DNA from 3 places in the Pseudomonas versuta genome. Region 3 is predicted to be linked to each of the others. Evidence: predicted binding sites of a transcription regulator. Region 3 holds the regulator's gene; each other region holds the start of a gene.
The links. The regulator FliA, encoded in region 3, starts transcription of late flagellar genes. The targets are predictions, from matches to a motif close to CTAAAGTTTNNNNNNNNNNNGCCGNTAA.
Positions count from the first base shown of each region.

Region 1: the regulator FliA is predicted to act here: its motif matches at 2,849-2,876, upstream of AOC04_RS04185 (methyl-accepting chemotaxis protein).
Region 2: the regulator FliA is predicted to act here: its motif matches at 3,223-3,250, upstream of motA (flagellar motor stator protein MotA).

Region 1 is NZ_CP012676.1:897,336-907,686, reverse strand. It holds gene AOC04_RS04200 (DoxX family protein) at 1-263, opposite strand, end outside; gene AOC04_RS04195 (MltF family protein) at 366-1,784, opposite strand; gene AOC04_RS04190 (TatD family hydrolase) at 2,022-2,822, shown strand; gene AOC04_RS04185 (methyl-accepting chemotaxis protein) at 3,085-4,542, shown strand; gene AOC04_RS04180 (hypothetical protein) at 4,661-4,921, shown strand; gene AOC04_RS04175 (acyl-CoA thioesterase) at 4,922-5,719, opposite strand; gene AOC04_RS04170 (CHAD domain-containing protein) at 5,811-6,575, opposite strand; gene AOC04_RS04165 (hypothetical protein) at 6,604-6,885, opposite strand; gene AOC04_RS04160 (patatin-like phospholipase family protein) at 7,137-8,174, shown strand; gene AOC04_RS04155 (response regulator) at 8,181-8,867, opposite strand; gene AOC04_RS04150 (sensor histidine kinase) at 8,904-10,351, opposite strand, start outside.
Region 2 is NZ_CP012676.1:4,043,513-4,053,863, reverse strand. It holds gene asd (archaetidylserine decarboxylase) at 1-733, opposite strand, end outside; gene AOC04_RS18170 (rhodanese-like domain-containing protein) at 743-1,570, opposite strand; gene AOC04_RS18165 (HDOD domain-containing protein) at 1,614-3,152, opposite strand; gene motA (flagellar motor stator protein MotA) at 3,317-4,168, shown strand; gene motB (flagellar motor protein MotB) at 4,172-5,176, shown strand; gene rsgA (small ribosomal subunit biogenesis GTPase RsgA) at 5,223-6,254, opposite strand; gene orn (oligoribonuclease) at 6,360-6,902, shown strand; gene AOC04_RS18140 (trimeric intracellular cation channel family protein) at 7,047-7,658, shown strand; gene queG (tRNA epoxyqueuosine(34) reductase QueG) at 7,678-8,745, opposite strand; gene AOC04_RS18130 (NAD(P)H-hydrate dehydratase) at 8,808-9,668, shown strand; gene tsaE (tRNA (adenosine(37)-N6)-threonylcarbamoyltransferase complex ATPase subunit type 1 TsaE) at 9,656-10,126, shown strand; gene AOC04_RS18120 (N-acetylmuramoyl-L-alanine amidase) at 10,129-10,351, shown strand, end outside.
Region 3 is NZ_CP012676.1:2,831,434-2,841,784, reverse strand. It holds gene flhA (flagellar biosynthesis protein FlhA) at 1-244, shown strand, start outside; gene flhF (flagellar biosynthesis protein FlhF) at 256-1,569, shown strand; gene fleN (flagellar synthesis regulator FleN) at 1,687-2,517, shown strand; gene fliA (RNA polymerase sigma factor FliA) at 2,514-3,257, shown strand; gene AOC04_RS12600 (chemotaxis response regulator CheY) at 3,466-3,837, shown strand; gene AOC04_RS12595 (protein phosphatase CheZ) at 3,858-4,646, shown strand; gene AOC04_RS12590 (chemotaxis protein CheA) at 4,717-6,879, shown strand; gene AOC04_RS12585 (protein-glutamate methylesterase/protein-glutamine glutaminase) at 6,927-8,057, shown strand; gene AOC04_RS12580 (flagellar motor protein) at 8,057-8,797, shown strand; gene motD (flagellar motor protein MotD) at 8,800-9,690, shown strand; gene AOC04_RS12570 (ParA family protein) at 9,741-10,351, shown strand, end outside.

The DNA of each region.
Region 1 (10,351 bases), 1.9 Mb from region 3:
GCAGCAGGACGGGCCAGCAAGCCGATAATCAGGGCCAGGCCAGCAAAAAACTCAGTACCGCCAGACAACAGTGCCATCAAGGTGCCCGGCGTCAGACCAATGCTTTCCATCCATTGCGCAGTCCCCGCAAGTCCACCACCACCGAACCAGCCGAAGAGTTTTTGTGAGCCATGAGCAGCAAAAATGATGCCCACGAAAACCCGTAAAACTGTCAGGCCATAGCCTGCACGGGTGCCCAGAACGGTTTGGATCAATTTGCTCATGGTGTAGTCCTTTAGATCATCAGGGGGGAATTCTCGCCATATTAATCAGTTTTCATAATGTTAAAAGTCGAATAAACCCGACATAACAATCAAATTATTCGATTATTTGCGAGAGACCAGCTTAGGCTTCACTGGCTCCAGCGAGTCACGCTCCCGGTCAAAGGCCAAATAGTATTTATTCACACTATTAACATAGCTGACGGCCCCCATTCCCACCTGCTCCATGGCAATACGCTCCACCTGGAAGAACCATTGATCAGGATTCAGGCCGCGCCTCCTGGCCTCGGCCCGCATGCCCTGTACCCGTTCCGGACCCATGTTGTAGGCCGCCAGAACAAAGGCCATGCGTTCACGCTCATTGAGTTTGGGGCTGGAAAAGAACTTGCGACGGATCATCGCCAGATACTTGGCCCCGGCTTGAACATTGTTATCCACGTTCTGAATATTATTGACCCCCACTCTCTGGGCTGCCGACGGGGTAATTTGCAGCAACCCCGTCGCGCCGCCAGTACCCCGGGCATCAGGGTCAAGGGTTGACTCCTTGAACGCCAAAGCTGCCAGATTCAGCCAGTCCATACCCTGCTGACGCGCATGTTTCTGCAGGATCGGCCGCAGTTTTTCAAGCTTCTGGCGATCGGCCCGGGCCAACGGGTAATGCACGCGGTATAGCCGCCGGTACACCCGCTCAAAAGCGACGTCCTGGTCGGAGGGAGCTTTATAGCTGAGCAAAAACCGGTCGATGCTGGCCCGTAGCATTGAGGCATCACGCCGTACATACCAGCGCATGGCAGCAGGCTCGCTGACCAGAACCTTACGGTCAAAACGCAACTTGGGCATCAAGGTTGCCCAACGCTCGGCAATCGGTCGCTCAACAATAGTCAGATGGAAAATACCGGCCTGAACCATCTCCAGCACGTCTTCGACGGCCAGACTGGGGTCCACCCATTCGATTTTTACCGCGGGCAATTTTCGCAGGGCCAGCTTCTGATTGATCATATTGACCGCTGCACCGGCTGCGCTGCCGGTGGTAAGTGCCACGGTACGCCCCGACAACTGCTCAAAACGGCTGAACCTGCGCTCACCTTTAATCCCCACCAGCAACAAAGGCACGTCATCGACGATCGGATCACTGGGGCTGATGGCATGGCTGGGCTTGAAGTCGAGCAACTCCCCAGGGGCCACCAGATCACCTTCACCGCGCGACAAGGCACCCAGCAGTTGATCCTTGGATTTGGGAATGATTTTGAGGGTGATTTCCTGGCCATCACGGGCGTGGCCATTGAGGTAATGCTCGAATGCGCGCAAGCGGTGATATTCAACACCAATCGCCTGGCCCTGCACCTCTCCCGAACTATTGCGGCTTTGGTTGACCAGCACCCGCAACACCTGACTGCTGCGGATCTGCGCCAGATCGCGGACCTGACCGGGCTGCCCGACCTGTAACGGTCCGGCCAGGCGTGCCAGTGCCGGCAAGGGCAACAGCAGCAGGCACAGCGCAATCAATAGTGTGGGTCTTGTCATCCGTTCTCCGGAAAGAATACAGCCCGGCGCCGTGTCGGATTAACCGACAACCGGTTGCCCCTTTTGGGGGTTTTAAGCGCCGGGAACAGCGCGCAAAACAGTCAATGCGTCTTGTAGAAGACCGGGCATTGCGTTGTTGCGGCATTCAAAGACAACCATAACTGTCTGTAGTTCTTGGTTTTTCTTATAAATCTACAGCTCTGATATGCTTCTCGGCCTGTGGCCTGAGGTAGCACCATGCAACTCATCGATATCGGCGTCAACCTGACCAACTCCAGCTTCGACGGCAAACACCAGGCGGTTTTAGAACGTGCTTACGCCGCTGGCGTGGCCCAACTGGTCCTGACGGGTACCAGCGTTGAAGGCAGTGAACTGGCCTTGCAACTGTGTCGCGAGCATGACGAAAACGGACAACGGCTGTTTGCCACGGCGGGTGTTCATCCGCACTCGGCCAGTGACTGGAACAGCGACAGCGCCCAGCGTTTACTGGCCTTGCTCAAAGAGCCCCAAGTGCGCGCCGTGGGTGAATGCGGGCTGGACTTCAACCGCGATTTCTCTGCGCGCCCGCAACAGGAAAAAGTGCTGGAAGAACATTTGGCAGTGGCGGTTGAACTGCAATTACCGGTGTTCCTGCACGAACGTGATGCCAATCAGCGTCTTTTGGAGATCCTGCGCAACTATCGCGACCATTTGCCGGCGGCCGTGGTGCATTGCTTTACCGGCGAAAAGAAAGCGCTGTTCAGCTATCTGGACCTGGATTTGCACATCGGTATCACGGGGTGGATTTGCGACGAGCGGCGCGGTACTCATTTGCATCCGCTGGTGCGCGATATTCCCCGGGGTCGCCTGATGCTTGAAAGCGATGCGCCATATTTGCTGCCGAGAACTTTGCGGCCGAAACCGAAAAGTGGCCGTAATGAACCGGCCTATCTGACCGAAGTTTTGCGTGAGGTGGCGGTGCATCGCCAAGAGAGCGAACAGGATCTGGCCGAGCATACGACGGCTTGCGCACGGGCGTTTTTTGGACTGCCGGCTTAGCTTTTAGAACCGTCTCCCTGCCGCCACTCAAGGCTCTCCCGAAGGGGCCGGCAGATCAAAAACGAACCTGTAGCAGCTGACGAGCTTTGCGAGGCTGCGATCGACGGCGCAGCCGTCGCCGAACATCCCCCCGGCGTGTCGGATGCATCGAGCCTCGTCAGCAACCACCATCCTTGACCCATATCAACCGGGCCTTCTTCGAATAGCGGCACAATGATGGCACCTTGCCAATATTGTTCCGCAAAATCAGAGAAGACCTTCCATGGGTACCTGGCTTAGCAACATCTCGCTCAAATACAAATTCTGGGCCGTCAACGCGGTGGCTTTCGTCACCACGCTGCTGCTGGTGCTGTACGCGGTGCAGCTTGAACAGCAATCACGCAGTGATGCCGCTCAGGCCAGCGCCCTGGCGCAGGCGCAGCTGCTCGGTGCCTGGCCCGCAGACACGGCCTGGCCTGAAGCCAGCCATTTGTTGCGCTTACCTGCCCAGTCCCTGCCGCAACTGAGCAATGCCAACGGCTGGGTTTCTATCAACTCTATGCCACTGTTCGGGCAAAACCCGTTGCTCGGTGCCCAGGTGCTGACTCGCGGCGACGATCAAAAAATCGCGGTACTGGCTTACGCCCCCAGCCTGGCTCAGGTGTTCATGGAGCGCCTGCCTAACTATGCAGTCGCCGTGCTGGTTCTGATGCTGGCCATGCTCGGAGCCTCGCAACTGTTGATCCGATTTTTGCTCAGCCAACTCAATACCCTCAAGGATGTGATGCTGCATGTCGAGCAAACAGGCGACTTGTCAGCTCGCGTACCACTGGCCTGTACCGATGAGGTAGGACAAATGGCCAGTGCCTTTAATGCCATGCAGGCCGGTTACCAGCGAGTGGTGAATACCGTCGCCGACACTGCCGCGCAGCTTGACGCCGGCGCCGCGCGCCTGGCCAGCAGCATGGACGAAGTACGCCATGGCATGCTCGGCCAGCAGAGCGAAACCGATCAGGCAGCCACTGCGATCAACCAGATGTCAGCCACTGTCCACCACATCGCCCAGCACGCCGGTGCTACCCGCGACCTGTCGCAAACTGCAGATGACCTGGCCGGCAGCGGACAGCAAGTGGTCAGCCGCGTGCAGCAATCCATCGCCAGCCTGTCCACAGGGGTGCAAACAACCGCCGAGATGATTCAGCAACTCGCCCAGGACAGTCAGAAAATCAATAGCGTGGTCAGCGTGATTCACAGCATTGCCGAACAAACCAACCTGCTGGCGTTAAACGCCGCCATTGAAGCGGCCCGGGCCGGGGAGATGGGCCGGGGCTTTGCGGTTGTGGCCGATGAAGTGCGACATCTGGCCAAGCGCGTACAAACGTCCACAGACGAGATCACTTCGATGGTCTCGGCCTTGCAGGCAGGTACCCGGGACGCCGTGGACTTTATGCAAGAAAGCTCATTCAAGGCCGACGACTGTGTACAGCAGGCCCAGGAAGCCGGGGCCGCCCTGGCCGAGATCACCCGCGCGGTGGCGCAAATGCGCGAAAGCAACACCCAGATCGCTGTGGCCGCCGAGCAGCAAAGCCAAGTCGCAGAAGAAATGAACCGGGCCGTGGTCAGCATCCGTGACGTCACCGAAAACACTGTGCAGCAGACCGTCGACTCCGCCACGACCAGCAACCAGCTGGCGACGCTGGCAGGTGAACTGAATCGGGCTATCGGCCAGTTGAAACTATAGAAAAGACCCTATCGGGCCAATAGCCACAGTTGATTCGCCCAGCCCGCAACCCCGGCATATGCTTTGTCCATACGGTTCAGCCCAGGCTGAACACTTGAACAAAACAAGGAGAGCAATCATGGGCAAACGTCATCCAAACCTGCCAGCCTGGCAATGGCGCTCCAACCCGCAGAGCCATCTGAGCCCTGCGCATCAGGCACTGAACCTGATCGCAATTCCCATGATGGTGCTGGCTTTTCTGCTGCTGGCCTGGGGCGTATTCAGTGAGAACGCCGTGACTGCCTGCATCGGTCTGCTGGCCCTGTTCGCAGGCATGGCTTTGCAACACCAGGGCCGCAAGCTCGAAGACAGAACCGCGCAGCGCAGCCAGACATTTTGATTAACCAAAGACCGCTACGGTCTGGCGGCTGATCGCGATCAATTCGCCATTCGGTGCCCACAGATTAGCCGCCACATGACCGTAGCCGTCGCGGGCATGTTCGATCACCGCAAGGTACTGGCACCACTTAAGCGTGCTGGCTTGTGGCAAAGGCTGCACAAACTCGATCGTCCAGGTCAGCGTGCTGCCCGCTGTCGGTTTGTTCAACAGCGGCAACAGCGCAGGTGGCCAGGTATCGACCAGCGCCAGCAAATGGGTTTCAGTCAGCGGCTCGTCTTTGACATCACCGGCAAACCGCACCCAGCCACCGATTTCGCGTGTGCCACGCCCGGTGAAAGGCAGCGCGCCGACAGCCCAGGCCATGGACATGTGGCGCATGAACTCCGGGGTCACGCCCTTGATGTAGGGCAGTAGCGGGCTGTCCTCCGGGGCCTTGACCTGCGGCGCGGTGCCCCCTGACAGATTGATGACAGACTCACGTGCACTGCCGAAACTGCCCTGAACCAGGGTCACTACCTGGCCATTCTGCACCGCGCGGCCCAGTACCTGGCTAACGGCCTTGCCTTCACGCAGTACTTCGACTTCAAAACTGATCGACACATCCGGCTCGGCAGGGCCGACAAAGGTCACTGCCAACGAACGCAAAGCGCGCTCGGCCGGGACCTGAGCGCGCATGGCTTGGTACTGCAAAGCCACCATCAAACCGCCAAAACTGGCACGGCCCTGAGCCCAGTCCGGGGTAATGGTGACGTCCAATGGATTGCGCCGAACCGCTTCGATCAATTCGAAAAACTGCATGAGCACCTCAAGACAGAAAAATATGACGCGATACTACTCACCCACCTGATTCGGCACAGCGCTGTATCCGCCAAAACCCCTGCTGATCCTGCTAATGAAAACAGGCCGCGCTCAATTTGACCAAAGCACGGTCAGCGTGTTTTTCACCGCGCTCCAGCGCTGCCTGCCATTGCTCCACGCAAGGCTGTAAATCAGGTTGATGCTCAGCCTGGACCAGCCACTGCCAGGCGTCATGCCACTCACCCAAGGCTTTTTGCGCCGCCTTCAAGCGGCCCAGCACCAGCACCGGCAAACGATCCAGCTGCGGATAGGCTTCGGCTGCGTAACGCACACGCTTGATGAGTAGCCGGACACGATGCCGGTCATGCCCCGGATCATTCAGGGCCTTTTCCAGGGTCTGCCACTGTTTGTCCAGAACGCCCTCGATCCGCTGACGCAAACCTCGCAGCATGCCTTCGCGCTGGGCAGCACGGATAAAACGGGGGAAGACATCGAGGATCATCAGCAATTGAGCCAGTTGTGCACTGTCGGCCACCGCCGCGTAACTGCCCGACAACTGCTCAAAACGCCGCGCGGCCTGCACGCGATAGCCTTGCTGCTGCAAGTGCGCGGCCAGTACTTCGAGGTCTCGCAGCGGCGTAGTCAAAATGCCCACCTGGGAGGCGGACATTTCCAGTTGCACCACACCTGGCAACCCCCGCAACGGGCGTAACAGACTGCGCAAGCGCCGCACCGTAGTACGCAAATCGTGCAGGGCCTCGGGATCCGTATCAGCCTGCAAACGCGCCTGACAAGCCAGCAACCTGACCTCCAGACGCACAATGTTCGCGATTATCCGGTCAACCAGCTCAGACATCCTCACCCTCCCCCATCACCGCAACGGTTTAACGTCCTGCGCGGGATTCACGAATATAGAAACGCGCTTTCTCGGCCTTAGTGGTGCAACCTTCAAACGCTTCGAATTGCTGCTGGGTTTTGGCCCCAGTCAGCAGCGACAGGGCTTTGGAGTAACTGACAGTACCTGCAAAACCTTCAGCCTTGGCCAGATCCAGCTCATGCCAGGCAGCATCCAGCTGGGTTGCGCAACTGTCTCGATAAGCCGCTTTATTACCCGCACAACCCGCCAACGCCAGTGCAATCAACGGTACACAAAGCCATGCTTTCATGATGTTTCCCTCAAAAATTTATAGTCAGTGCAAGCTCAGACGGGCAAGCGGCGTAAAAGTGCCTTAACGGTCTCAACTCGTGTCGCAGTACTGCGCTTTTCAGCCCAGCCACGCTGACGGGTGATGCACGCAGATCGAGCGGCGAGTCAATGCTCTTACATCCTAGCTGGCAGACGCCGATTTATGCCAACCGCTGTCGCTACACTGAACAAAAAGGCATTGTGAACACCTGTCAGACGAAGGTTCGGGTCATGAAAAAACGTATTGCACTGGTATTAGGTTCCGGGGGGGCCCGTGGTTACGCCCATATCGGCGTCATTGAGGAGCTTGAGCGTCGCGGCTACGACATTGCCTGTGTAGCAGGTTGCTCGATGGGCGCGGTGGTGGGCGGCATTTATGCCGCCGGCAAACTTGATCAGTACCGCGACTGGATTCAAAGCCTGGATTACCTCGATGTATTGCGCCTGGTAGACGTCAGCTTTCGACTAGGCGCCATCCGCGGCGAAAAAGTCTTCGGCCAGATCCGCAATATCGTCGGCGAAATCAACATTGAAGACTTGCGTATCCCCTACACCGCCGTCGCAACCGACCTGACCCACCAGCAAGAAATCTGGTTTCAGGAAGGTTGTCTGCACCAGGCCATGCGTGCATCGGCGGCAATCCCCAGCCTGTTCACCCCCGTGATGCAGGGCAACCGCATGCTGGTCGACGGTGGCCTGCTCAACCCGCTACCCATCGTGCCGGTCGTCTCCAGCCATTGCGATCTGATCATCGCCGTCAACCTGAACTCCACCCACCACAATAATTATCAATTGCCCGTCATCGAACGCCCCCCGGCGTTTAAAGGCCGCTTTGACAGTTTGATGAGCTCGCTGGGGTCGCACATCCCGTTTCGCACCAAACAGGCCGAACACCTGTTGAACCTGGAACAGGAAATGCTCAACCCCCTGGTCGAGGAGCAGCCCAACCCCTGGCTGGAATCGGCCTACCCCAAAACCCGGCCACCTGCCAGCGAAGGAACCCCCAAGTCCGCCACCGGCTCTTTTATCATCGACAACGTCGGCCCCGCCTCGCTGCTGGACTTGATCAACCAGAGTTTCGAGGTGATGCAAACCTCCCTGGCGCAATACAAGATTGCCGGTTACCCGCCGGATATCCTGATCAACGTGCCCAAACGGGTGTGCCGTTTCTTTGAGTTTTACAAAGCCCCGGAACTGATCGCCCTCGGCCGGCAAATAGCCAAAGACACGCTGGACCGCTACGAAAGCGAAGATCATCAGGGGCAGTGACGCTTGTCAGGTCAACAACCGATACCCGACGCCCGCTTCAGTGGCAATGAATCGCGGATGCGTCGGATCATCCGCCAGCTTTTGCCGCAGATGACCAATCACGATGCGCAGGTAATGACAGTTTTCAATGTGGGTCGGGCCCCAGATATCCTTGAGCAATTGCTGCTGGGTGATCACCCGCCCCGGGTGGCGTGCCAACTGCGCGAGCACCGCGTATTCCTTGCGGGTCAGTGCCACTTCCACGCCATCCAGCAACACCCGGCGAAATGCCAGATCAACCACCAGAGGGCCAAGTTCAACCGCCGCCGCTTGCGTCTCGCCAGCGGGTGCCTGGCGCAATAAGGCACGCACCCGGGCCAGAAACTCCTGAATCCCGAAGGGCTTGGTCACATAGTCGTTGGCCCCGGCGTCCAGCGCCTGGACCTTTTGCACTTCGCTGGCGCGTACCGAAAGCACCAGTACCGGCACGTTCGACCACTCGCGAAATTCACGCAACACCTGCTGGCCATCCATGTCGGGCAGGCCCAGGTCGAGCACCAGCATGTCCGGCTGCTTTAACGCAGCCTGGCTCAAGCCGTCGGCCCCCGTGGCAGCTTCCAGCACGTTGTAGCCCTGGGAAACCAGACTGATGCGCAAAAACTTGCGGATCTGCGGCTCGTCGTCGATGACCAAAATAGTTGCGCACTGGCTCATGGCATCTCATCGCAGCAAAAGAATGGCCAAAGAGTATCAGTGTTCATGCTCGGGCTCTTCTTGATCCAGGGGCGGCTGCTCAGGTAACGGCAGATACAAGGTGATGCATGTACCCGTGCCATCAATGCCGTCACCGACGGTAATTCGCCCGCCATGGGCGCCGACCATGCCTTGACAGATCGCCAGCCCCAGCCCGGTGCCCTGCCCGCCGCGATCACCGCGGGCGGCGGTGTAGAACATGTCGAAAATCTTCGCCCGCTCATCTTCCGGAATCCCCGGGCCCTGGTCGCTGACCGCAAACCACAGCTCCTGTTCATCGGCACCGGCCTCCAGCACCAGTCGCCCGGCAGGCGGCGAGAAGCGCGCGGCGTTCTCCAGCACATTGATCAGCGCCTGCTCGATCAACGCTGCGTGGATATGCAGCAACGGCAATTGCGCCGGCACATCCACCTGCACCTGCAAAGGTGCCAGCACGGCATGCAGTCGATTCAGGGCACTGCCCACAATGTCGGCCGGGGACACCCAGTCACGGGCCAGTTTCAGCGCGCCGTGCCCCAGCCGGGTCATGTCCAGCAAGTTCTGAATGTAGCGGTCCAGCCGCTCGGCTTCATCACGGGTGCCCTCCAGCAGTTCGCGACGATCCGCCAAAGGGATCGCCTCACCCAGTGCCAGCAAGGTGTCGATACTGCCCCGCATCGTGGTCAGGGGCGTGCGCAGGTCATGGGACACGGACGCCAGCAAGGCGCTGCGCAACTGCTCGGTTTCACCATGCAAACGCGCAGCCTCAAGGTCCTGGGCCAAACGGGCGCGCGCCAGCGCCTGGGCCAGAGGCTGACTCAGCGCCATCAGCAAACGGCGCCGCTGGCCGCTGAGCTGCTGGCCTTCTTTGGGGCACACGCCAAGCAAGGCCAGCGGCCCCTCTTCAGCGCTTAACGGCCACCACCACCAGCGCCCCATCGGCAGGGTTCCGGTGCCCTTGCCTGCGGGCTGATCGTGGGCCCAGGCCCAATCCGCCGCGACGCGTTCGGCCTCACTGAACTGCAACGGGCCACCCGTCTCAACCTTCCAGCCACCGCCGGCTTCACGATTGAGCAAACACACTTCGAGTTCCTTCCAGCTGCTCAAGTGCTGGGCCGCGGCATTGATCACGGCCTGGCGATCGGTGGCGGCGGTCAGTTTGCGCGACAGGTCGAGCAATTGCGTGGTTTCCTCCTGAGTGTCGCGCAGTGCCTGCAACTGCCGCCGTTGCCGGGCCGCCAGGTTGCCGGTGAGGGCTGCCATGAGCAAAAAGAACAGCAAAGTCAGCACGTCTTCTTCACGCTGGATGCTGAACGAGAAGTTGGGCGGAATGAACAGGAAGTCATAGGCCAGAAACGACAGCGCGGCGCAGGCCAGTGAGGGCCCCAGGCTACTGCGCACGGCAACCAGCAATACGGCCGCCAAAAACACCAGCGAGATATTGGGCAATGCCAGCACACTGGAAA
Region 2 (10,351 bases), 1.2 Mb from region 3:
GTTCGGCGCCTTTTTCCAGATGGATTGGTGCACGGGCAGCCTCGTCGTAGCGGAAGGTTTTCAGCTCGCGTTTAGGCGGCGTCACCAGGCCGGCAAAGACGGTTTCAATCGATGCCACGATCATGGCGCCGACCAATACCACGGCCATCGGGCCGCGCTCAGTATCAAAAATACACACCGCACGCTCGTTGCGGGCAAACAGCTCCGGTACGTTTTCGGCTGTGGTCTGGTTGACCGAGAACAGGCGGCCCGGCACGTAGATCATTTCACGCAGGGTACCGGCCAGTGGCATGTGCACACGGTGGTAGTCCTTGGGCGACAGGTAAATGGTGGCAAACTCGCCGCCCATGAATTGCGCAGCAACCGCCGCGTCGCCGCCCACCAGCTCCAGCACGCTGTAGCTGTGGCCCTTGGCCTGGAACACCCGGCCGTGCTCGATCGGGCCCAATTGGCTGACTGCACCGTCGGCCGGGCTCAGTACCGCGCCCGGGGTTTGATCCAGAGGGCGGGCACCGTCTTTCAGGGCTCGGGTGAAGAAGGCGTTGAAGTGCTCGTAAGCCGTAACGTCTTCTACCAGCGCCTGGGACATGTCCACTTGATAACGCTTGGCGAACCAGGTGGTGAACGCATTCTTGAACCAGCGCACGCGGCACTCGGCAATGCAGCCGGCCAGGCGCGACAACAGGTGGTGCGGCAACAGGTACTGGCTCAGGAGAAACAAACGCTTTTTCATTGCAGGTCCTTAGTTTTTGACAGGCAGCTCGACGGGGGTGTCGGGGTGGTTGCCCCATTCGCCCCAGGAGCCGGCGTAGCCTTTGACGCGCGGGTAACCGAGCGATTTGGCAACGAGATAGGTAAAGCCAGAGCGGTGATGAGTCTGGCAGTGGGTAATCACTTCTTTGTCCGGCGTGATGCCTAGATCCTTGAGGATCTGCGCCATGTCGGTACGAATGCGCAGGTTGCGGCTTTTATCCATGCCCGCGGTCCATTCGAAATTTTTCGCGCCGGGGATATGCCCGCCTTTGGCTGCCAGCACTTTTTCACCGGCGTACTCGGCGGCGCTGCGTGCATCCCAGATGGCCAGGTCAGCAGCGCCCAGACGGCTTTGCAGGTATTCACGGGTGGCAATGGGTTCGTCATGCAAGGTCAGCTCGACCGGGCCGCCCACAGCTGGCGGCACTTCGGTGGATAGCGAGTAGCCCTCGGCGATCCAGGCGTGTATCCCGCCATCCAGGTAGTGATAGGCCTTGTGGCCGATAACGTCGAGCAACCAGATAAAGCGCCCGGCCCAGCCGCCACCTTCGTCGTCATAAACAACATAGACCGCGTTGGGGTTGTGCCCCAGTTCGCCGAACAACGCCTCCAGAGAGTGCAGGGTCGGCAGCAGGCCGGGTGCCGGCGGCTGGCCCAGTTGCGTGCGTTTGGGATCGACGAAACGCGCGCCCGGGATATGCCCTGACTCGTAACGCGCAACGCTGGTCAGGTCGACCACAATCAGTTCGGGGGTGTTGAGCCGTGCGAGCAGGTCGCTGGGCTCAATTACCAGCGCCAAGCCAGAGAAGTCAGGCATGTGAGGTCTCCAGAGCGAAAAAAGGAGGGATTGTAGCGCAAGGCTAGCGCCCGCGAGAGCTAAAGCTATTCAGGGCTTTCTCGATGCATTGCGCGGTTTTGCCAAATGCCTGCACGCTGGTCTCGCAAAACATGCCGCCACCCTGGTCAGCCACGAGCAGCATCACGACTCGGCCATTGCTGCTCAGCGAGCGTAGCAGCAGATGCTCGCCGGGGAACAGGTGGCGCAAGTTGGCAGGCAGGACCGAAGAAATCGTCGTGTTATTCCCGGGAGTCAGGCGTACTTGCGCAGGTTGCATCATCAAGCGTTGCAGGGCGGTACTTTCACTGATGGTAAAGCTGATGTCGAATGCCGCCGCGGGCAACCCGGACACCTCGCAAACCTGCAGGGTGGTGGCTGTTTTATCTGCCTTCAGGAGCATCAGCCGTTGCATGCCACAGGCCAGCAGGGCCTCGCGGGCACAGGTGGTGAGGTGCATTGCGTTGGCGAATGAACTCGGCTCTGCCAGCAGCTGCCCACACAGTTTGCGCCATAGTGCCAGCGCCTCGGCAGACGGTGGTGCAGCGGGTTGCCGGGCGTGATTGGCAAGGCGTGTATCCCATGGCCAGAGCAGGGCTTGTGCCGGGTGCCACAGGTCAGGCACCGAATGATAGCGAGCGCTGCTCGCCGCGTTTTGGTGCACCAGTTGCTGCACATCATCCAGTGTGGTCTGCAGGTACAGCGCCGTCAGCAACTGCCAGCGCATGTTGTGCGGGGTGTCCCAGCCGGATTGAGCCGACAGCGCCAGGCCGTTGGCCAGCAACACACTGTTGGCCGGTTGATTGAGCCAGCGGCGCAGGGCCGGATCGGCGTCCAGCCGCTGTTGCTGGCGCAGCGGGTTATGAGTGTCGCGGGCGATGTGCAACACACTGACCAGCGTGCGCTGCTCTTCAAGCATGACCCTGTAGCCCTGGAGCACCCATGCCGGTAGTCGCCACAGTTGCGCCAGTGAAAGGCAGATATCAAACAGGCGGACACCGAACAGTTTCTGTTCGACTCCACTGGCGTGCTCGCCTTTGTGAATGACCCGTAGCTCCCATTCTTCGAGCAGTTCTGGATAGGTCAGCGCCAGTGCCCACAGCGGCGAGAGAAACAGCAGGCTGCCCCAGTAGATTTCCTGCCACAGCCGTGCCAGACGATTGCCGAACAGGCCGACGGCCTGTTGCGCCGCATGCTGGCTGATGAGCTGGATTTGCCGGAACGCCAGGGGGATTTGCTCATTCGGCAAAGCGTTCATCTGTTCGAGCAGCGTCTGGGTGCGTTTGAGGCCCAGTCGATTGATGGCGACTTCCAGGCTCTCGGCAGGTTCGCTGAGGCTGCTCTGCTGGTGCTGGTTGGCCTCACGGATCAGGGTCAGCGCCAGTGCGGGGCTGTCTTGCATCACTTCGCTAATGTCGCGCAACGAGCGGCGGCTGTCGTTGAGTGCCTTGCACACCAGCGCATGGCTATGCAGCGGGACCGGCAATTGAGCGGCATCAAGGCGCTGGACCCAGGTATCCAGGGTTGAGGGTGTTGCTAGTGGCGGGAGGGTTTCTCTGGTCATGATGGGTGCGCGGTCATCATCAATTTGTTGCACGCCCCAAAAGGGCAGAATGGTTTTTCGCCTTTACCGGCTATAGTCTGGCGCAGATTTGCCGATAAGGAGAAGTAGAGTTTCTCCACGCTTGAATATGATCTTGAACCCGACTCAATAAGTACTTTTTATCTATGGCTAAAATTATCGGCATCATCGTCGTGTTCGCGAGCGTACTCGGCGGATACGTACTTTCCCACGGCAAGATCGGGGCGCTGATTCAGCCGTTCGAGGTCCTGATTATTGGCGGCGCGGCGTTCGGTGCATTCCTGCAGGCCAACCCGGGTTACATGACCATGCACGTGATCAAAAAATCACTGGGCATGTTCGGGTCACGCTTCTCCCACACTTTTTATCTGGAAGTGCTGGGCCTGATTTACGAGATTCTCAACAAGAGCCGGCGCGAAGGCATGATGGCCATTGAGGCCGATGTCGAGGATGCCGCTGCCAGCCCTATCTTCGCCAAATACCCGACCGTGCTCAAAGATGAGCGCATGACGGCATTTATCTGTGACTACCTGCGCATCATGTCGTCGGGCAACATGGCGCCCCACGAGCTTGAGGGGCTGTTCGACATGGAGCTGTTCAACCTCAAGGAGGAGCTGGAGCATCCTTCCCACGCCGTTACCGGAATTGCCGACGGTATGCCGGGCTTCGGTATCGTGGCGGCGGTTCTGGGCATCGTGGTGACCATGGCTTCCCTGGGGGAGGGCGATCAGGCTGCCATTGGCCAGCACGTAGGTGCGGCTTTGGTGGGTACATTCTTCGGTATTCTGGCGGCGTATGGTTTCTTTGGTCCTTTGGCCACATCCCTGGCGCACGATGCCAAGGAAGAACTCAACGTATACGAATCGATCAAGGCATCGCTGGTCGCATCGGCCTCGGGCATGCCGCCGTCACTGGCGGTCGAGTTCGGCCGCAAAGTGTTGTATCCCAAGCACCGGCCGAGCTTTTCCGAGCTGGAGCAAGTGGTTCGCGGTCGCTGATTGATGGAAAACAATCAGCCGATCATCATCAAGCGCGTCAAGCGCTACGCATCAGGTCATCACGGTGGTGCCTGGAAAATCGCCTTCGCCGACTTTGCCACGGCGATGATGGCGTTCTTTCTGGTGATGTGGCTGATGACCGCCGCCACCCCGGAACAAAAGATTGCCATCGGCGGTTACTTCAAGGATCCGATCGGGTTCAGCGAAAGCGGCACGCCCTACACCATTGACCTGGGCGGCACGCCTGCGCTGGCGCCGGACAAAACGCTCAACCCCGAAGAGCAGCTGCAGCCCCAGCCCGAGAAGATCAACGTCGACTCTGATCATGTTAATTCTGACCAGGCCGAAAGCGTGGCGGAGCAGGTCGAGAAAGAGCGTCTTGAACTGTTGCTGCAGGAGTTGCAGAACAAGGTCGAAGAAAACCCGCAGTTGCGCAAGTTCAAGGACCAGTTGCTGTTTGAGATCACCCCGGACGGCCTGCGGATCCAGATCATGGATGCTGAAAACCGGCCGATGTTCGATGTCGGCAGTGCGCGGCTCAAGCCGTACTTCGAGGATATTTTGCTAGCCCTGGCCGACACCATTGAAGCGGTGCCCAACAAGGTCAGCATCAGCGGCCACACGGACGCCACGCCTTATGCCGGCAGTGGTGATTTCGGCAACTGGGAGTTGTCGGCTAACCGTGCGAATGCGGCCCGACGCGCACTTGTGGCCGGCAGCTACCCGCAAAGCCAGGTGGCGCGGGTGGTGGGGTATGCCTCGTCGGCTCTGTTTGATAAAGCCAACCCGACCAACCCGGTCAACCGCCGGATCGACATTGTGGTGCTGACCAAAAAGGCACAAAAGGCGATTGAGGGTGAGCAGGGTGCGGAGCCGGTCAAGGCGCAAGAACTGCCCAAGGCGCCGGTTGATCCGACTGCCTTGCCGGCGGATCAGCAGCCGATGCCGGCCCATGAACCGCGCCAGAAGCTCAACCTGTTTGACGATAAGGCTCCGGCCACGCCCTGATCTGCAGGGGCGAGCTTTACAGCTCGCTTCTGCAGAGTCGCCGGGGTCAGTAACTCGACTCGGGCAAGCTGGCAATGATCGAGCGATAGCTGTTCATGCGCTGTTGCTGCACGCGGCCATCCTCCAGCGCCATCAACAAAGCACAGCCTGGTTCGCGGTCGTGTTTGCAGTCGCGGAAGCGGCAGCGGCCGATCAAGTCGTTGAACTCGATAAAGCCCGCTTCTACATCAGCCCGGCTCACGTGGCCCAGGCCAAACTCGCGAATCCCCGGGGAGTCGATCAAGTCGCCGCCGCCCGGGAAGTGGAACAAGCGTGCGGTGGTGGTGGTGTGCGTGCCCTGGCCCGACACTTCGGACAATGGCCCGACACGAAGGTTGACCTCCGGCAGCAGGCTGTTGACCAGGGACGATTTGCCCACGCCTGACTGGCCCACAAACACGCTGATATGGCCGTCCAGTTGCGCTTGCAACTGCTGCATGCCATCGCCGTGGTGCGCCGAAACTTCCAGCACCGGGTAGCCCAGCTGGCGATACACCGCCAACAAAGCATTCAGCGCCGGAGCGTTCTGGTCGTCGATCAGGTCGGCTTTGTTGAGCAGCAGCAAGGGACGAATCCCGGCGTGCTCGGCGGCGACCAGGTAGCGGTCGATCAGGTTGGCGTGCGGCTCGGGCATCGGAGCGAACACGATGACGATCATGTCGACGTTTGCTGCGACCGGCTTTAGCTGACCGCGGCTGTCCGGGCGGCAGAGTTCGGTTTTACGCGGCAACTGGGCGACGATAACGCCGATCCCCTGGTTGCCCGCGCGCCACACGACGGTGTCACCGGTGACCAGTGCAGGCAGGTTGGCGCGCAAGTGGCAACGGAACATCTGGCCTTTCAGCTCGCCTTCCTGGGCTTCGACTTCGACCTGCACCCCAAAGTGCGCGATCACCAGGCCGAGCTGTTCGGCGCCCAGGTCGCCGCCTTCAAGTGCTTCGACAGCACTGGATTCACGTTTGGCGGCGCGGGCAGCGCGCTCGCCCTGGATCTTTTCGATGCGCCAGTTTTGGCGACGATTGAGCTGGCGTTTGGCCATGGGTGTTCCGTGTTGATAAACGATAAGGAGGGTAAAACGCTGGCGAGTTTAGCACGAGGGCTGCATGCCTAAGCTAAACTGCGCGACTAAGCCCAGGAGCCATTTATGAACAACGCGCAGAACCTGATCTGGATCGACCTGGAAATGACCGGTCTGGATCCTGATAACGACGTCATTATTGAAATGGCCACCATCGTCACCGACAGCAACCTCAACACCTTGGCTGAAGGTCCGGTTATCGCCATCCATCACAGCGATGAAGTGCTGGCGCGCATGGACGAATGGAACACTCGCACTCACGGTGGCAGCGGCCTGACCCAGCGGGTCAAGGACAGCACCACCACCATGGCCGAGGCCGAGGCGCAGACCATCGCCTTTCTTGAGCAATGGGTGCCTAAAGGCAAATCACCGATCTGCGGCAACAGCATTTGCCAGGACCGGCGTTTTTTGTACACCCACATGAAAACCCTTGAAAGCTACTTCCATTATCGCAACCTCGACGTCTCGACCCTTAAAGAGCTGGTTGCCCGCTGGGCACCGGAAGTGCGCGACAGCCTGGTGAAAAAAGGCACGCACCTGGCGCTGGACGACATTCGCGAGTCGATTGCCGAGCTGCAGCACTACCGCAAGCACTTCATCAAGTTCTAACCCCCTCCTGCAGGAGCGAGCTTGCTCGCGATCTTTTGATATTGATCGCGAGACAAGCTAGCTCCTGCAGGGCGCGTCCCTTGCCCTCTATTGGTGCTTGAAGCAAATGAGTAGACTGCGCGCCTTATTGCAAGGATCGCTGCCATGTTGCTGATGCTCTATTTAGTTGCCATTACTGCCGAGGCCATGACCGGGGCACTGTCTGCCGGTCGGCGGGGCATGGACTGGTTCGGGGTGGTGCTGATTGCCTGCGTCACCGCCTTGGGCGGCGGATCGGTGCGTGATGTGCTGTTGGGCCATTACCCGCTGACCTGGGTCAAACACCCGGAATACTTGGTGCTCACCACCTTTGCCGCGCTGGTGACGATCTTTATCGCGCCGTTGATGCGCCATCTGCGCTCACTGTTTTTGGTGCTCGACGCACTGGGGCTGGTAGCGTTCACCCTGATTGGCTGCATGACCGCGCTCGAAATGGGCCAGGGCATGTTGGTCGCTTCGGTGAGTGGCGTGATTACCGGGGTGTTCGGTGGCATCCTGCGCGATATCTTCTGTAACGACATCCCGCTGATCTTCCGCCGCGAGCTGTACGCCAGCGTGTCGTTTGCTGCGGCCTGGTGTTTCTTGCTGTGCACCTATCTGCAGATGCCCAACGATCAGGCGATTTTCGTCACCTTGTTCGGCGGGCTTTTGCTGCGTTTGCTGGCGATTCGCTTCAACTGGGAAATGCCCAAGTTCGTGTACAACGACGAGCATTGAGCCAGCGATGCGGGTGCGCTCAGACGCGTTGCTCGTGCTGGGCCAACGCCCACTCCACATGTTCCTGTACCAGCTCGGACGGGTATTCACGCCTTGCTTTGAGCGCTTCGAGTACCGGTATGCTCGACGGGGCATTGCCCAGGCCAACCGCCAGGTTGCGCAGCCAGCGCTCGTAGCCGGCACGGCGTAGCGGAGAGCCTTCGGTGTTGCTCAGAAACTTGTCTTCGTCCCACATGAACAGTTCGGCCAGCCCGGCGTTATCGAGGTTGTGTCGGGGTTTGAAGTCGCCTTCAGCCGTGGTGCGGGCAAAGCGGTTCCAGGGGCAGACGATCTGGCAATCGTCACACCCGAACACCCGATTGCCGATCAGTGGACGCAAGTCTTCGGGGATCGCGGTTTTCAGTTCGATGGTCAGGTATGAAATGCAGCGCCGCGCATCCAGCACGTAAGGCCCGACGAAGGCGTTGGTGGGGCAAATGTCCAGGCATGCAGTGCAGCGTCCGCAGTGTTCTGTCTCGTGGGGCGCATCCACGGGCAGCGGTAAATCCACAAACAGCTCGCTCAGAAAGAAGTAGCTTCCGGCCTTGCGGTTGAGTACCAGGGTGTTTTTGCCGATCCAGCCCAGGCCGGCCTTTTGCGCGATGGCTTTTTCCAGCACCGGGGCGCTGTCGACAAAGGCGCGAAAGCCGAACGGGCCGATGTCCGCCTGGATCCGGTCAGCCAGTTGCTGCACGCGTTTGCGGATCAGCTTGTGGTAGTCGCGGCCCAGGGCGTAACGCGATACGTAGGCTTTTTCAGGCTGGGCCAGCAATTGTGCCATGTGGGTATCGCCGGGCAGGTAGTCCATGCGCAGCGACACCACGCGCAAGGTGCCGGGCACCAGCTCTTCAGGATGTGAACGTTTGCTGCCATGTGCGCCCATGTATTCCATGTCGCCGTGGTAGCCGGCTGCCAGCCAGCGCTCCAGATGTTGCTCGTGTTCTCCCAGGTCGAGGCCGGCAATGGCGACTTGTTGAAAGCCCAGCTCGCGGCCCCATTCCTTGATGGATTGTGCGAGAGCGGGGAGGTCGACGGTAATAGCAGGCATGAGGCAAGAGAAACCGGGGCTGAGATGCGTATAATTCTGCCAGACATCGGAGCCCGATACCCATGCCACAGACCAAGCGCCTGTTTGCCAGCCCTGAACCCCTACTCGCCGATAACCTGTCGCGGCTGCCTGCGCGAGCGCCGGATGCCCATAAAGGCCAGTTCGGGCATGTGCTGCTGATTGGCGGAGACCGGGGGTTTGGCGGGTCGATTACCCTTAGTGCGCAGGCGGCATTGCGCTGCGGTGCGGGGTTGGTGTCGCTGGCTACCCGGCCTGAACATGTGCCTGGCGCTCTGGTGCGCCTGCCGGAGGTGATGACCCTGGGTGTGTCATCGGCCAATCAGCTGATGGGTGTGTTGGCCCAGGCCTCGGTTTTGGTGGTGGGGCCAGGGTTGGGGCAGGCGCCATGGGGCCGCAGTTTGTTATCGGCGGCGGCTCAGGCAAAAATGCCTCAAGTCTGGGATGCCGATGCGCTGAATCTGTTGTCCAACGCTGACTTTAAACTGGCCTCAGGTTCGGTTATCACTCCGCATCCCGGTGAAGCCTCGCGGTTGCTGGGGATCAGTACTGCACAAGTCCAGGCCGACCGCCCTGCTGCTGTCCGGGCGCTGGTTAAAAAATACTCAGTAGTGTGCGTTCTTAAAGGTGCAGGCACTTTGATCGCAGGCCTGAATGATGAGCTGGCCGTGTGCAATCATGGCCATCCGGCAATGGCGACGGCAGGTCTGGGCGACGTTCTGGCTGGCGTGATCGGCGCCTTGCTGGCTCAGGGCATGACTGCATTTGAGGCGGCATGTCTGGCGGTGTGGCTGCATGCCCGCGCCGGTGAACAACAAGGAATATCGGGCCGTGGGCTGGCGGCCAGTGATTTGATACCAGCCATTCGTCAGTTGTTGGAGGAATACGCACCGTGCACGAGATAACACTGCATCTGGCTGATGAAGAGGCCATGACCGCGTTTGGCGCACGCTTGGCGACCGTTACCCAGGGTCACGGTCTGATCTTTCTCGATGGCGACCTGGGGATGGGTAAAACCACCCTGTCACGGGGTTTGATTCGCGGCCTGGGGCACACTGGCTCGGTCAAAAGTCCGACCTTTACCCTGGTTGAGCCTTACGAAATTGGCGATATACGCGCTTTTCACTTTGATCTGTATCGCCTGGTCGACCCTGAAGAGCTGGAATATATGGGGATTCGCGATTATTTCGACGAAGACGCCCTATGCTTGATCGAGTGGCCCGATAAAGGTGCAGGCTTTTTGCCAAAGCCTGACCTGACCATTACCATTAGCCCGCATAACACCGGGCGTTTGCTGAAGTTGACGCCCCAAGGTTCACGTGGCGAGTCTTGGTGTGCCGCCTTGGCACCGGAATACAAATAATGATGGGGTTTGGTATGCGCTTTCGCGCGTTAGTGAGTGTCGTTGGTCTGTTGCTCAGTGTCATGGCCGTGAATGCCGTGGCCGCGACTCAGGTAAAAAGCGTTCGTTTATGGCGTGCCCCGGACAACACTCGGCTGGTGTTTGACCTCACAGGCCCGGTGCAACACAGCGTATTTACGCTAACAGCACCGGATCGCCTGGTGATTGATATCAATGGCGCGACCC
Region 3 (10,351 bases):
CCAGGAAGAGGGCGTGTTGCTGGAGCCGAGCATGGCTGAAAAACTCCAGCGCTCGCTGATCGACGCCGCCCAGCGTCAGGAGATGCAAGGCAACCCGGTGATCTTGCTGGTGGCAGGCCCGGTACGCGCGATGCTTTCGCGGTTTGGACGCCTGGCGGTGCCTAACCTGCATGTGCTCGCGTACCAGGAAATCCCTGATAACAAGCAAGTCACGATTGTTGCGACAGTAGGCCCTAACGGCTGAGGGTTTGATTTATGCAAGTGAAGCGATTTTTCGCCGCCGACATGCGTCAGGCCATGAAGCTGATTCGTGATGAATTGGGGGCCGACGCCGCCATTATCGGTAACCGCCGTATCGCCGGGGGCGTGGAACTGACTGCCGCGCTGGACTACAAGCTGTCTGCGCTGGCACCCCGTGTACCGAATATCGAGCTGGAAGAAGAGCTGCGCAAGACCCAGTCCAGCATTGTCTCGGCCCGGGCCGAGTTGAGTTTGCGCGTTGAGGGCGATGCCGATGTCAGCCGCCAGCTGTTTGCCGGCCTGCCGCTGACCGCCGCTGAACCCTTGACCGAGCAGGCACTGCAGGAGCCTGCGCGTCCGGCACCGGTGGCCGCGCCATCGATGGACCAGCGTGCCTTCGACAACATGCGCTCGGAACTCAATGTACTGCGTGAGTTGCTCGAAGTGCAGTTGGGCTCGCTGGCCTGGAACCAGATGCAAGTCTCGCGGCCTGCACAAGCGAATTTATGGCGTCGTTTACAGCGTATCGGCTTGTCCGGGCCGCTGTCGCGGGACCTGTTGGCACAAGTGGCTGAAATCGAAGAGCCGCGTCAGGCGTGGCGGATGTTGCTGGCCCACCTGGCACGGATGATCGCCACCCCTGAGCTTGAACCGCTGGAAGAGGGCGGTGTGATTGCGATGGTTGGCCCGGCAGGGATGGGTAAAACCACGACCCTGGCCAAGCTGGCAGCGCGTTATGTCCTCAAGTACGGCGCGCAGAATATTGCATTGGTGAGCATGGACAGCTTCCGGATCGGTGCCCAGGAGCAACTCAAAACCTTGGGCCGCATTCTCAATGTACCCGTGACTCACGTGGCGCCTGGCCAGTCGTTGGGCCAGACCCTTGAGCCGTTGGTGCGCAAGCGCGTGGTGCTGGTTGATACCGCCGGCTTGCAAGCCAGCGACCCGGCGCTGCGCCTGCAACTTGAAAGTCTTGCAGGGCGTGGCATCAAGGCGCGCAATTATCTGGTACTGGCTACCACCAGCCAGAAGCAGGTGTTGGCGGCGGCCTACCTCAGTTACAAACGGTGCGGGCTGGCCGGTTGCATTCTGACCAAGCTGGATGAAACGGCGAGTCTGGGGGAGGTACTGAGCCTGGCGATCAGCCACGGGCTGCCGGTGGCCTATCTCACGGATGGTCCGCGGATCCCCGATGATCTTCACTTGCCGCGTCGTCACCAATTGGTGAGCCGGGCGGTGAGTGTGCAAATGCAGGAAGAACCCAGCGAAGAGGCCATGGCCGATATGTTCGCTGATATCTATCAAAGCCCTCCCAAACAGGTCGGCTGAGGTAGTCAAGATTTTGTACCAATGTACCTACATCGATGGTCTGCAAGGTGTTGTGCCAGTGGGCACGCGCAGCCAGCTTTGTAGCCGCGTCTAAGAAAGACAAGGTAAAAAATGATCATGGGCAGCATGCATCCCGTACAGGTGATCGCAGTGACCGGCGGCAAGGGTGGCGTCGGTAAAACTAACGTGTCAGTCAACTTGTCCATCGCGCTGGCAGAAATGGGCCGGCGCGTCATGTTGATGGACGCCGACCTGGGTTTGGCGAACGTCGATGTCCTGCTCGGACTGACCCCCAAGTTCACTCTGGCCGATGTGGTCGAGGGTCGTTGCGAGCTGCGCGACGTACTGCTCCAGGGCCCCGGCGGAATCCGCATCGTGCCGGCCGCCTCGGGCACCCAGAGCATGGTCAACCTGAGCCCGGCCCAGCATGCCGGCCTGATACAGGCCTTCAGTGACCTGGGCGATAACCTCGATGTGCTGGTGATCGACACCGCTGCCGGGATCGGCGACTCAGTGGTGAGTTTCGTGCGCGCAGCCCAGGAAGTACTGCTGGTGGTGTGTGACGAACCGACCTCGATCACCGATGCCTACGCGCTGATCAAGCTGCTGAACCGCGATTTCGGGATGAACCGTTTCCGGGTGCTGGCCAACATGGCCCAGAGCCCCCAGGAAGGTCGCAACCTGTTCGCTAAATTGACCAAGGTTACCGACCGTTTTCTGGATGTTGCCCTGCAATACGTGGGCGCAGTGCCCTACGACGAGTGTGTGCGCAAGGCCGTGCAAAAACAGCGTGCCGTGTATGAAGCATTTCCGCGTTCCAAGTGCTCGCTGGCGTTCAAGGCCATCGCCCAGAAAGTCGACACCTGGCCGCTGCCGGCCAATCCCCGGGGCCACCTGGAATTCTTTGTCGAGCGTCTGGTTCAACAGGCAGGCGGGGGACGGCACTGATGACCGCCAGCGGCTATCGCATGTACAGCAAGTCGTCGCGTGACAGCCAGTATGAGCTGATCGAACGCTACGCACCGTTGGTCAAGCGTATCGCCTATCACCTGTTAGCGCGTTTGCCCGCCAGCGTACAGGTGGACGATCTGATCCAGGCCGGGATGATTGGCCTGCTCGAAGTGTCGACCAAATACGACGCCACCAAGGGCGCGAGCTTCGAGACCTATGCCGGTATCCGCATCCGCGGCGCGATGCTCGATGAGGTGCGCAAGGGCGATTGGGCTCCGCGCTCGGTGCACCGCAATACGCGCATGGTCAGTGATGCAATTCGGGTAATTGAAGCAAAAACCGGCTGTGACGCTAAAGATCACGAGGTTGCGGCCGAACTTCAGTTAAGCCTCGACGATTATTACGCCATTTTGAATGACACCCTGGGCAGTCGCCTGTTCAGCTTCGACGATCTGTTGCAGGACGGCGAACACGAAGGGCTGCATGAGGATGGCGCGAGTGCTCACCTTGAACCCTCGCGCGACCTGGAAGATGAGCGTTTCCAGGCGGCATTGGCCGATGCGATCAGCCTGTTGCCGGAGCGCGAGCGTCTGGTCCTGGCGTTGTATTACGACGAGGAGCTGAACCTCAAGGAGATCGGCGAGGTGCTGGGGGTTAGCGAATCGCGCGTCAGCCAGTTGCACAGCCAGTGCGCAGCCCGATTGCGGGCGCGCCTGAGCCAGTGGCGGGCGAACTGAAACTAGCGGGAAAACGCTGATTTACGGTGGGAGCGGGTTTGCCCGCGATGGGAGCGACGCGGTGTGTCAGGCAGGCCGCGTTGCCTGCATCGCGCGCAAGTCCGCTCCCACCGTTGATTCATGGCGTGTGCGAAACCGGATTGATTGAATGGCGCTTCCAGAGACGGAACGCGTTTAAGACTGCTTGGAGGTCGAATTGGACAAGAACATGAAGATCCTCATCGTTGATGATTTCTCAACGATGCGCCGGATCATTAAAAATCTGTTGCGTGACCTCGGATTCACCAACACGGTGGAGGCGGACGACGGCATCACGGCGTTGCCGATCCTTAACCTGGGCAACATCGACTTTCTGGTGACGGACTGGAACATGCCGGGCATGACCGGTATCGAGCTGTTGCGCCATGTGCGTGCCGACGAAAAACTCAAGCACCTGCCCGTACTGATGGTGACCGCTGAAGCCAAGCGCGAACAAATCATCGAGGCGGCCCAGGCCGGGGTCAACGGCTATGTGGTCAAGCCGTTCACTGCCATCGCACTCAAAGACAAGATCGAAAAAATCTTTGATCGAATCGGTTGAACGGTTTCCCGGGGGGCGCTATGGAGCATCAAGAAGCGACACAGGGCGAGTTTGAGTCGACCCTGAAAAAGCATGCTCGCGAATTGGTCGACAGCCTTGAGAAGGGCAAGTTTGGCGATGCGGTGCAACTGATTCATGAGCTGAACCAGGCGCGCGATCGCGGCCTGTACCAGGAGGTCGGCAAGCTGACCCGTGAGTTGCACAGCTCGATTGTCAACTTCCACATCGATCCGAACATGCCGCGCGCTGAAGAAGTGTCGCAGATCACCGATGCCGCCGAACGTTTGGCTTATGTTGTGAAGCTGACCGAAGCTGCGGCCAATCGAACCATGGATCTGGTAGAAAACAGCACACCGCTGGTCAATGGACTGGGCAACGAGGCCAAGGCCCTGAGCGCAGACTGGGGGCGCTTTATGCGCCGAGAAGTCGGCGCCGAGGAGTTTCGCGAGCTGGCGCGTCGGGTTGACAGCTTTTTGACGCGCAGCGAAGCCGATAACAACGTTGTGTCCGCCAACCTCACTGACATTTTGCTCGCCCAGGATTACCAGGACCTCACCGGTCAGGTGATCAAGCGTGTCACGCAACTGGTGACCGATGTGGAAAGCAATTTGCTCAAGCTGGTGCTGATGGCCAGTCAGGTCGATCGCTTTGCAGGGATCGAACATGACCGTGCTGCACTGCTCGCAGAAAATAATTCGCAAAAAAACCTGACTAAGGGTGAAGGTCCGCAGATTCATGCCGATAAACGTGATGATGTCGTGTCCGGCCAGGATGATGTTGACGATTTGCTTTCCAGTTTAGGTTTCTAGGCACTGTGTAGGCGCTCGGGAAGGGTTACCCGTCCCGGCGTCGAAAGGTCCTACTTCAAGGAGCACGTACATGAGCTTCGGCGCCGATGAAGAAATCCTTCAGGATTTCCTGGTTGAAGCCGGCGAGATTCTAGAGCTGCTGTCCGAACAGCTGGTCGAGCTTGAAAGCCGACCGGATGACGCGGACCTGCTCAATGCAATTTTTCGCGGTTTTCACACTGTAAAAGGGGGCGCCGGCTTCCTGCAGCTCCATGAGTTGGTGGAGTGCTGCCACATCGCCGAGAACGTTTTCGACATCCTGCGCAAGGGTGAGCGTGGCGTCGATTCGGAGTTGATGGACGTGGTTCTTGAAGCCCTGGATGCGGTTAACAGCATGTTTACCCAGGTGCGCGAGCGTAGCCCGATTACGCCGGCAAGCCCTGAGTTGCTGGCTGCCCTGGCGCGCCTGGCCGAGCCTGCTTCAGTGCAGACGGTTGCCGCACCGGCTGCGGTTGCCGAATCGGTGGCCAGCGACAACAGCGATATCACCGATGACGAATTTGAAATGCTGCTGGACTCACTCAATGCGGTCAAGGCTGCTGCAGCCGAGCCCGCACCGGCACCTGTAGCGCCAACCGCCAGCGATGAAATCAGCGATGCCGAATTCGAGTCGCTGCTCGACCAGTTACACGGCAAGGGCCAGTTCCGCGCCGATGCGGTTGCCAGTGTCGCGCCAGAGCCGGTCCCTGTGGTGCCGGAGGCGGTGAGCAATGAGATCACCGACGACGAATTCGAAGCCTTGCTTGATCAGTTGCATGGCAAAGGTTCATTCAATACCGATGCGTTGGTGGCGGCACCTGACCAGGTTGACGAGCCTGTCAGCCCGGATCACATCAGCGATCACGAATTTGAAGCACTGCTCGATGAGTTGCACGGCAAAGGCCAGTTTTCTGCCCAGAGCCCTGCGGTTGCAGCGGTTGCAGCCGCCCAGGCGCCGGCTCCGGTAGCCAGTGCGCCCGAGGCTCCCCGTGCCGTGGCGCCCCGGGCACTGGCGGCCAGCGCAGAAAAGCCGGTGGCCTCTGAAGCCGAAACCACTGTGCGGGTTGATACTGCGCGGCTGGACGACATCATGAACATGGTCGGCGAATTGGTGCTGGTACGTAACCGTCTGGTGCGCCTGGGCCTCAACAGCCACGACGAAGCGATGGCCAAGGCGTTGTCCAATCTTGACGTGGTGACTGCCGATCTGCAGACCGCGGTCATGAAGACCCGCATGCAGCCGATCAAGAAAGTGTTCGGCCGCTTCCCGCGTCTGGTTCGGGATCTGGCGCGACAGTTGAAAAAAGAAATCAGCCTGGAGCTGGTGGGCGAAGAAACCGACCTCGACAAAAACCTGGTCGAGGCCCTGGCCGATCCGCTGGTGCACTTGGTGCGCAACGCGGTCGACCACGGTTGTGAAACCCCTGAAGAGCGTGAAGCTGCCGGTAAATCGCGCTGCGGCCGGGTGATTCTGTCCGCCGAGCAGGAAGGCGACCATATCCTGCTGTCGATCTCTGATGACGGCAAAGGGATGGACGCCAACGTGTTGCGCGCCATTGCGGTAAAAAAAGGCTTGATGGACAAGGACGCTGCCGATCGCCTGAGCGAGAACGATTGCTTCAACCTGATTTTTGCTCCTGGCTTCTCGACCAAAACCGAGATCTCCGATGTGTCCGGGCGTGGCGTGGGCATGGACGTGGTGAAAACCAAGATCGCCCAGCTCAATGGCTCGCTGAGCATTGAGTCGACCCTGGGGCGCGGTTCGAAAATCGTGATCAAGGTACCGCTGACCCTGGCGATCATGCCGACCCTGATGGTCATGCTGGGCAATCAGGCGTTCGCGTTCCCGCTGGTCAACGTCAACGAAATCTTCCACCTCGACCTGTCGCGTACCAATGTGGTCGATGGCCAGGAAGTGGTCATCGTGCGTGACAAGGCATTGCCATTGTTCTACCTCAAGCGCTGGCTGGTGGCCTCTGCGGCCCATGAAGAGCAGCGCGAAGGGCATGTGGTGATTCTCTCGGTGGGCACCCAGCGCATTGGCTTTGTGGTCGATCAACTGGTCGGTCAGGAAGAAGTGGTAATCAAGCCGTTGGGCAAAATGCTCCAGGGCACGCCTGGCATGTCGGGCGCCACCATCACCGGTGACGGCCGCATTGCCCTGATCCTGGATGTCCCGAGCATGCTCAAGCACTACGCTTCGCGGCGTATTTGATTCTGGTGGCACCGGCGGTGCACCTCGTACCGCCTAACGGAGTGTTTATGGTAGTCAAGGTCCTGGTGGTGGATGATTCCGGTTTTTTCCGCCGCCGCGTCTCGGAAATTCTGTCGGCCGATCCAACCATTCAGGTGATCGGTACCGCCACCAATGGCAGAGAGGCCATTGATCAGACGCTGGCGCTCAAGCCCGATGTGATCACCATGGACTACGAAATGCCGTTGATGGACGGCATTACGGCGGTGCGTCATATCATGCAGCGCTGCCCGACGCCGGTGTTGATGTTCTCTTCGCTGACCCATGAAGGCGCCCGCGTGACCCTCGATGCGCTGGACGCCGGGGCCGTGGATTTCCTGCCGAAAAATTTTGAAGACATCTCGCGCAACCCCGAGAAGGTCAAGCAGTTGCTGTGCGAAAAGGTTCACAGCATTTCGCGCAGTAACCGTCGCCTGTCCAGCTACAGTGCTCCACCAGCGGCCATGCCGGCGCCTGTTGCCAGCCGTCCGGCCCCGGGCGGTTTGGCAGTGCCTGGCGCCACGCCAGCCCCGGTGCGTACCACGCCGGTGGCCAGTCGTGCTGCGCCGGCAGCGGCATCGCCTGCGCCAAAGCGCAAGGCCTACAAGCTGGTGGCTATCGGCACCTCAACGGGCGGCCCGGTGGCCTTGCAGCGGGTCCTGACCCAGTTGCCGGGTAATTTTCCGGCCCCGATCGTGCTGGTCCAGCACATGCCGGCGGCCTTTACCAAAGCCTTTGCCGAACGTCTGGACAAGCTGTGCCGGATCAGCGTCAAGGAAGCCGAAGACGGCGATATGCTGCGTCCTGGCCTGGCGCTGCTAGCCCCCGGCGGCAAGCAGATGATGATCGATGGGCGTGGCACGGTGAGAATTCTCCCGGGCGATGAACGCCTGAACTACAAACCCTGCGTTGATATCACCTTCGGTTCTGCGGCCAAGGCCTATGGTGACAAAGTTTTGGCGGTGGTCTTGACCGGCATGGGCGCCGATGGCCGTGAAGGTGCACGTCTGCTCAAGCAGGGCGGCAGTACGGTGTGGGCGCAGGACGAAGCCAGCTGCGTGATCTACGGCATGCCCATGGCCATCGTCAAAGCTGGCCTGGCCGATGGGGTGTACAGCCTTGACGATGTCGGCCGCTACCTGGTCGAGGCCTGTCACTGATGGACGTGCTCAGCCTGATCGGCATCATCATGGCCTTCGTCGCAATCATCGGCGGCAACTACCTGGAAGGTGGGCATCTGGGGGCTCTGGCCAATGGCCCGGCGGCATTGATTGTGTTGGGTGGCACGGTAGGCGCGGCGATGCTGCAGTCGCCCGTGACTGCCTTCAAGCGGGCGATGAAAGATGTGGTCTGGATTCTGTTTCCGCCGCGCATCGATATGGCTGCCGGCATTGACCGGGTCGTCAACTGGAGCCTTACGGCCCGCAAGGAGGGGCTGCTGGGCCTCGAAAGCGTGGCCGATGCCGAGCCTGACAGCTATTCACGCAAAGGCCTGCAATTGCTGGTCGACGGTGTAGAGCCTGAAGCGATCCGCAGTGTGCTGGAGGTCGATTACATGACCCGCGAAAGCCGCGATATCGAGGCCGCCAAAGTTTTTGAAAGCATGGGCGGGTATGCGCCGACCATCGGCATCATCGGTGCGGTGATGGGCCTGATCCACGTGATGGGCAATCTGGCTGATCCGGCTCAGTTGGGCAGCGGTATTGCAGTGGCGTTTGTGGCCACCATTTACGGGGTCGCCAGTGCCAACCTGGTGCTGCTGCCCATTGCCAGCAAGCTCAAGGCAATTGCCCTGCGCCAGTCGCTGTATCGCGAGATGATGCTCGAAGGCATCCTGTCGATTGCCGAAGGCGAAAACCCGCGCTCCATCGAACTCAAGCTCCAGGGCTTTGTGGGTTAACTATGAGTCGCCGTCGCCGCTCCGCTGATGAGCACGTCAATCATGAACGCTGGCTGGTGTCCTACGCGGATTTCATTACTCTGCTGTTTGCTTTTTTTGTGGTCATGTACTCGATTTCGTCGATCAACGAAGGCAAGTACAAGGTGATTTCCCAGGCCCTGGTCGGGGCCTTCAATGACAGCGAGCGCAGCGTCAAGCCAATCCCCGTGGGCGATGAGCGCCCACTGACGACCACGCCGGCAGAACCGTTGATCAAAGACAGCGAGCACACCGACGCCGGTCTGGGGCAGATTCCTGATGATCCGCTCAAAACCATTGCCGATGACATCACCACCGCCTTCGGCGACCTGATCGCTTCCAGGCAATTGACGGTGCGCGGCAACGAACTGTGGGTCGAGATCGAACTCAACTCCAGCCTGTTGTTTGGCAGCGGCGACGCCATGCCCAGCAATGTGGCGTTCAACATCATCGACAAGGTGGCAGCGATCCTCAAGCCGTTCGACAACCCGATTCACGTCGAGGGCTTTACCGACGATTTGCCCATCCGGACTGCGCAGTACCCGACCAACTGGGAGCTGTCCTCGGCGCGTTCGTCGAGCATCGTGCGCATGCTGGCGATGCAGGGCGTCAACCCTGCACGCATGGCATCGGTGGGCTACGGCGAATTTCAGCCGGTGGCCAACAACGCCACGCCAGAGGGGCGCGCGCTCAATCGCCGGGTGGTGCTGGTGGTATCGCGCAACCTGGAAGTACGGCGCAGCCTGACCGGCGTGGGGACTGCTCACGCAACACCCGATGCCGCCCTGAAGCGGGCTGGCACACAAACTGCACCGCCTCAAACAAAGCCGCTGGTTCCAGGGAATGCCGTCAATTCCCCGTCGCCGCCCCTATAAGTGCATGTCAATTCTCGGCCGGCACGTTCGCAGCCGGGAGGAACAACAAAATGAGAGTCTGGGCAGTAGCCAATCAAAAAGGTGGAGTCGGCAAGACCACCACATCCATCGCTCTGGCCGGTTTGCTGGCTGAGGCGGGCAAGCGCGTGGTAGTGGTCGACCTCGACCCGCACGGTTCCATGACCAGCTATTTCGGTTATGACCCCGATGCCCTTGAGCACAGCGTGTACGACTTGTTTCTGCACCAGGGCCAGGTGCCCCAAGGCCTGGCTGCGCAATTGCTGCTGCCCACCAGTCACCCGAACATTGCCTTGTTGCCAGCGACCACTGCGCTGGCAACCCTGGAGCGTCAGGCGCCGGGGCAGAGTGGTCTGGGCCTGGTGATCGCCCGTAGCCTGGCGCAACTGTGGCAGGACTATGACTACGCCATCATCGACAGCCCGCCGATTCTGGGGGTGCTGATGGTCAATGCATTGGCGGCCAGCCAGCAGCTGATCATCCCGGTGCAAACCGAGCATCTGGCGCTCAAGGGCCTGGAGCGCATGGTCCATACCCTGCGCATGATCAACCGCTCGCGCCAGCAGGAGCTGCCGTTCTGCATCGTGCCGACATTGTTCGACCGCCGCACTCAAGCCTCCATGAGCACCCTGCGGGTGTTGCG